DNA from 2 places in the Pseudoalteromonas sp. T1lg21 genome. Region 2 is predicted to be linked to the other one. Evidence: predicted binding sites of a transcription regulator. Region 2 holds the regulator's gene; the other holds the start of a gene.
The links. The regulator FliA, encoded in region 2, starts transcription of late flagellar genes. The targets are predictions, from matches to a motif close to CTAAAGNTNNNNNNNNNNNNGCCGATA.
Positions count from the first base shown of each region.

Region 1 (3,424 bases), on a different contig from region 2:
CGGATAGTATGCATTTGGTCACGGCGACCCGTTAAGATTTTGTGCGGGTATGCTTGATGACCCACATCCCATACTAAACGATCTTCAGGAGTGTTATAAACATAATGCAGCGCAACTGTTAGTTCAACAGTGCCTAAACCTGATGCTAAATGACCACTACTTTGCGAAACCGAGTTAAGTAGGTATTCGCGTAACTCTTTACTAAACGCAGGTAACTTGTCTTGCGCTAAATCACGCAGTTGTGCTGGTTCGTCAACCAAACTTAATAATGGATACTTGCTACTATCAAGTGTCATGATTTTTTATACATCCTTCGCTAACCAGAGTGCATTATAGCCCATTGCTGCTCTGATTTTTTAGTTATTTTGTCTTTCTTTTGTAGGCATTAATAATTACGTTCAACGATATAGCTAGCAAGGCTCGCCAGTTCGCTGGTGTCGTAATCAATTGCCTCAAGAGCTTGATGAGCTTGAGCCAGTAAATCTTGTGCTTTTTGCTTTGCGCCAGCCATACCTAATAAAGCAGGGTAAGTTGCTTTATTAGCTGCAATATCTGAACCTTGTGGTTTACCCAATGTTTCAGTATCAGCTTCTACATCAAGGATATCGTCTTGTACCTGAAAAGCCAGTCCTATTGCTTGGCCAAATAGGTTTAATTGCGCGAGGGTATGTTCATCGCAATTTTTAGCACACAACGCACCAAGTGTAATTGCACAATTAAGTAATGCGCCTGTTTTTAGCTGGTGAATGCGCTCCAGCTGTTCAACAGTAATTTGTTTATCGGTCGCTTCGATATCCAGTGCTTGTCCACCTACCATACCCTCAATACCTGAGGCTTTGCTTAACGAGGCTATCATTTTTACTTGTTGCGTAGCTGAAACTGCAAATTGATGGTTGGCGATTAAATCAAATGCCAGTGTTTGTAATGCATCTCCGGCAAGTATGGCTTGCGCTTCCCCGTAAACAATATGACAGGTAGGACGGCCACGTCTTAAGTCATCATCATCCATGGCAGGTAGGTCATCATGGACTAATGAGTAGCTATGAATACACTCAATAGCAGCGGCAAGAATATCAAGATCGGCTTTATCTGCGCCCATCATTCGGCCAGTTGCATAAACAAGGTAAGGACGTAAGCGCTTACCACCATTTAAAACACCATAATGCGTGGCTTCTTTGATGGTTTTTTCGGTATTAAGTGGTCGTTCGAAATAGCGATTTAAATGTGCTTCAACGTCTTCTCGAGCGCGTTGTAGTTGTTCTTTTAATTGCACTTAATTAGTCCAGGTTTGAATCAAAATTGCTAAGAGGCGCTTGGCTATCGTTGCCCATTAATATGGCAACCTTTTGTTCGGCTTGTTGTAACTTACCAGATGAAGCATTTGCCAACGCAATGCCGCGTTCAAACTGTTTGAGTGACTGCTCTAGCGACAGTTCACCTTGCTCCATTTGTGCAACAATTTGAGATAATTCATCCAGTGCTTCTTCAAAGCTTAAGTTTTCTGGTTTCTTTGTTGCCATTGTGGCCTCGATAGCTGTTAGAAAGTGAGGCCAATTTTAGGGGGAATGCTAAACTAGGTCAAAGAATGATGTGTTTTTTTACGCATAATCCATTTTCAATATGCTATTTTTACGGTTTTAGATACAGCTTAAACTTGTAGCTTAAAAATCTTACATTAAAATAAAATTAATTCATTTAATGATTTAAGTATTTCAATTGCTTGCCGATAAGCAGTTAATAATAAAAATTTGATGCCTATGGGTGTCGTGTAATTGTTCCTCTGGAGGGGTATGTGGATTTAGCAACCATAATAGGTATTCTTGGTGCCATAGGCTTAATTGCTATGTCGATGGTGTTAAGTAGTGACGGCCAAGTTGCAATGTTTTACAACACGCCTTCGGTGGTCATTGTATTTGGTGGTTCGATTTTTATCGTATTATCAAATTTCACTATGGGGCAATTTTTGGGCATTGGTAAGGTCGCTGCGAAAGCCTTTATGTTCAAAATTGAATCGCCAGAAGAATTAATCGAAAAAGCAGTAGAATTAGCTGACTCAGCACGTAAAGGTGGTTTCTTAGCATTAGAAGAAGCCGAAATCCCTAACGGCTTTATGCGTAAAGGGGTTGATATGTTAGTGGATGGTCATGATGCTGATGTGGTACGAGCTACACTGCAAAAAGATATTTCCCTTACTGCTACTCGCCATGAAATTGGTGCAGGCTTATTTAAGTCCCTCGCCGATATCGCTCCAGCGATGGGGATGATCGGTACACTGATCGGTCTGGTTGCTATGTTGTCAAACATGGATGACCCTAAAGCAATCGGTCCTGCAATGGCGGTTGCTCTTTTAACAACACTTTATGGTGCTTTCTTAGCAAACGTTGTTGCTATTCCTATTCAGGTAAAACTAGAGCTGCGTAAAGATGAGGAAGCGCTTAACCAACGCTTAATTCTTGATGCAGTACTGGGTATTCAAGATGGCCAAAACCCGAAAGTGATTGAAGGTATCTTGAAAAACTACTTGGCTGAATCAAAACGTAAAGTTGATACCGAGGAGTAGGGGATGTCTGATCAAGAGTGCAAATGCCCACCACCAGGCTTACCTGCTTGGATGGGAACTTTCGCAGATTTAATGTCACTATTAATGTGTTTCTTTGTACTCTTACTTGCCTTCTCTGAAATGGATGTACTGAAGTTCAAGCAAATTGCCGGCTCTATGAAGTTTGCTTTCGGTGTACAAAATAAAATAGAAGTAAAAGATATTCCTAAAGGAACCTCAGTCATTGCCATGGAGTTCACGCCTGGTAAGCCTGAACCCACTCCAATTGAAACGATTCAACAACAAACCGTAGAAATGACGCAGCAAATGCTTGAGTTTCAGGCCGGCGACGAAAGCTCTGCCGGTGGTCGTCAAGAGCAACGTGGTAACAAGCGTGGTGGTGAGTCACAAAGTACGGCTCAGCAACAAGCCTTGGAACAGTCAATTTCTGCGGCTGATCAAGAACAAACAAATGAACTTGTGAAGAAAATTGCCCAGCAGCTAGAACAGCAAATAATGGATGGGGCAATTGAGCTTGAGTCATTAGGCCAACAAATTATTATTCGCATTCGAGAAAATGGTTCATTCCCGTCTGGCAGTGCGTTTTTACAGCCAAAATTTAAACCGATTATTCGAGATATCGCCACGCTGTTAAAAGATGTGCCGGGCGAAATTACCGTGTCAGGGCATACTGATGATTTCCAAGTATCGAATGAGCTTTATACGAATAACTGGGATTTATCATCAAAACGCGCAGTGGCAGTCGCCAGTGAAATGGAAAAAGCACCAGGCTTTGATAAGTCACGAATGGTCGTGGTAGGGCATGCTGAAACAAGGCCCCTTGTACCGAATGTGACCGATGAAGATCGTAAACGAAATCGCCGT
Region 1 covers NZ_PQBX01000001.1:393,124-396,547, forward strand. Annotated here, with positions in the region: partial or broken gene dxs (1-deoxy-D-xylulose-5-phosphate synthase) at 1-296, opposite strand, end outside; gene ispA ((2E,6E)-farnesyl diphosphate synthase) at 386-1,273, opposite strand; gene xseB (exodeoxyribonuclease VII small subunit) at 1,278-1,520, opposite strand; gene pomA (flagellar motor protein PomA) at 1,793-2,560, shown strand; gene C2M25_RS01805 (flagellar motor protein MotB) at 2,564-3,424, shown strand, end outside.
Region 1: the regulator FliA is predicted to act here: its motif matches at 1,703-1,729, upstream of pomA (flagellar motor protein PomA).

Region 2 (3,424 bases):
TGTATCTTCACTAAATTGGATGAATCTTTAAGTTTAGGTGAGATTATTAGCATAGCGATTCAAAATCGTCTGCCAATAGGGTATCTTACTAACGGTCAGCGCGTTCCTGAGGATATTCGCGTAGCGAATGCTGAAAAACTAGTGAAAAAAGCTGAACAATTGTATTTAAAACGAGCAAAAGCACAACATTCAAGACGTCAAGCAGTAGCGTCGAACACAGTAGGGATGTATGATTAACACAGTATTAGATCAAGCAAGCGGCCTGCGCAAAATGAATCAAAATAATAATAGTGGCGTTAAAGTTATCGCTGTTACTGGCGGTAAAGGTGGTGTGGGTAAAACCAACGTTTCACTCAATACCGCAATTGCATTAGGTCAGCTAGGTAATCGTGTATTAGTACTAGATGCCGATTTAGGTCTGGCAAACTGTGACGTAATGCTTGGCCTTCGTGTTGAACGTAACTTATCTCATGTTTTATCAGGCGAGTGTGAGCTTGATGAAATTCTTGTTGAAGGCCCTGCAGGCATCAAAATTGTACCAGCAACGTCTGGCTCACAAAGCATGGTGGAATTAACACCTTCAGAGCATGCTGGCCTTATTCGCGCTTTTAGCGAGTTAAACACTGAGTTTGATATTTTAATTGTCGATACCGCCGCGGGTATTTCTGACATGGTATTAAGCTTTTCTCGTGCAGCCCAAGATGTTGTTGTGGTTGTATGTGATGAACCTACCTCAATTACCGATGCTTACGCACTTATTAAAGTCCTGAGCCGCGAGCATGGCGTATACAAATTTAAAATTGTTGCCAATATGGTGCGCAGTATGCGTGAAGGGCAAGAATTATTTGCTAAACTTTCAAAAGTAACGGATCGTTTTTTAGATGTTTCAATGGAGTTAGTTGCAACCATTCCTTATGACGAGAACATGCGTAAATCAACGCGTCGTCAAAAAGTGATTGTTGAATTATTCCCGAACTCACCGGCAGCGGTGGCGTTTAAAACATTAGCAACAAAAGCAGTTAAGTGGCCGATCCCTAATCAACCGTCTGGCCATTTAGAATTTTTTATTGAAAAACTAGTAAACGGCTAACTATGACAACATCGGTGAATAAAGCGATGGGATATCAATCAGCACAGAATCTGAATGCGATTGTTGAAAAACATGCCTCTTTAGTTAAAAAAGTGGCGTGCCATCTAATTGCTCGTTTACCTGCCAGTGTACAACTCGATGATTTAATTCAATCAGGTATGATTGGCCTGATTGAAGCGTCAAAAAACTTTGATGCAAGCAAAGGTGCAAGCTTCGAAACTTTCGCAGGTATTCGTATTCGTGGTGCGATGTTAGACGAAATTCGTAGAGGTGATTGGGCTCCTCGCTCAGTTCACCGCAATGCCCGCCTTGTGGCTGAAACCATATCTGAATTAGAAAGTACGCTAAATCGTGAACCAAAAGACACTGAAGTAGCTGAAAAACTTGATATTACACTGGATGAGTACCATCATATTCTACATGATGTAAATTCGAGTAAAGTATTAGGTATAGAAGACTTAGGCGTAGATGAAGACGTCATCACACCAGTAGGTCAGGATTTAGGACTAGACAAACCGTTTAATAACGTTAAAAATGAGCGGTTTAACCAGTCTCTATTAACGGCAATCCAATCGTTACCAGAAAGAGATGCTCTTGTTTTGTCTTTGTACTACAACGACGAAATGAACTTAAAAGAAATAGGACACATACTCGATGTTAGCGAGTCGCGTGTGAGTCAAATACATGGTCAGGCGATGATTAAGCTCAAAGCAAAAATCAATGACTGGATTAATTAGTAGTAAGTAAATAAAGGTTCAAACCTCACCGGAGGATGTTTTGGATAAAAACATGAAAATTCTTGTTGTTGATGATTTTTCTACAATGAGACGTATCATTAAAAATCTATTAAGGGATTTAGGTTTTACCAATGTGCAGGAAGCTGACGACGGTTCAACAGCATTACCAATGCTACAAAATCAAGAATTTGATTTTGTTGTAACAGATTGGAACATGCCTGGTATGCAAGGTATTGATTTGTTACGCGCAATTCGTGCTGATGATAGCCTTAAGCATATTCCTGTATTAATGGTGACAGCTGAAGCGAAAAAAGAACAAATTGTTGCTGCTGCTCAAGCAGGTGTTAATGGCTATATCGTTAAACCATTCACTGCTGCGACACTTAAAACCAAATTGGAAAAAGTGTTCGAACGTTTAGGTTAATCTAAGGGGAGAGGCTTATGTCAGCACTTGCTGCGCCTCAAATAAGTTTAGAGCAAGCTCGTCAACTTGTTGAGTATCTTGAAAATGGTGAACAAGAAAAAGCCGATAAGCTGATTCTTGAAGCTGCATCGAAAGAACAATCAGAGTTGTTTGCTGAAGTCGGTAAATTGACGCGTCAGCTTCATGAAGCGTTAAAAAACTTTGACTTAGATACTCGTCTCGCCGATTTAACTACCGAAGCGATCCCAGACGCTAAGCAGCGTTTAAATTATGTTATGGAAATGACAGAAAGCGCCGCAAATAAAACCATGGATGCGGTTGAAGCAAGTTTACCGATTGCACAACAACTTGCTGATGAAATCGCAACAATAAAACCCACTTGGGATCGTTTAATGAGCCGAGAAATTGAACTCGGTGAATTTAAATCGTTATGTCATAGCTTAGATAAGTTCATGAATAACTCGCACACCAAAACCGACGAACTACAAGGTTTGATGACTAATGTGTTGATGGCGCAGGACTATCAAGACTTAACGGGGCAGGTTATCCGCCGAGTCATCGAATTAGTGCGAGAAGTAGAAGACAGTTTAATTAATCTCTTAACTGTGTTTGGCAGTCAAGAAGATGGTCATCAACAACAAGAAAAACAGGCCATAGAAAAAGCACCTGCGACCAGTGATACACTAGCAGGTCCTGAAGGGCCGATTATTGATAGTGAGTCTCGCGATGATGTTGTCTCAGGACAAGATGAAGTCGATGACCTATTATCAAGTCTGGGCTTCTAAGAGGAGAGTAGCTGCATGAGCTTTGAAGTCGATGAAGATATATTACAGGATTTCCTTGTTGAAGCAGGGGAAATCTTAGAGCTTTTGTCAGAGCAATTAGTCGAGCTTGAAAATAACCCAGAAGACAAAGATCTTTTAAACGCCATTTTTAGAGGCTTTCACACTGTAAAAGGTGGTGCAGGTTTCTTGAGCATGACAGAGCTTGTTGATGCGTGTCATGGTGCAGAGAATGTTTTCGATTTATTACGTCAAGGTGTGCGTACAGTTACACCTGAGCTGATGGATGTAATCCTACAGGCCCTCGACACTATCAATGAAATGTTCGCTACGATTCAAAATCGCGAACAACCAGAGCCCGCAGATCAAGCCCTATTAGATGTTCTTCATA
Region 2 covers NZ_PQBX01000060.1:210,057-213,480, forward strand. Annotated here, with positions in the region: gene flhF (flagellar biosynthesis protein FlhF) at 1-237, shown strand, start outside; gene C2M25_RS14890 (MinD/ParA family ATP-binding protein) at 230-1,090, shown strand; gene C2M25_RS14895 (RNA polymerase sigma factor FliA) at 1,117-1,827, shown strand; gene cheY (chemotaxis response regulator CheY) at 1,868-2,251, shown strand; gene C2M25_RS14905 (protein phosphatase CheZ) at 2,269-3,036, shown strand; gene C2M25_RS14910 (chemotaxis protein CheA) at 3,052-3,424, shown strand, end outside.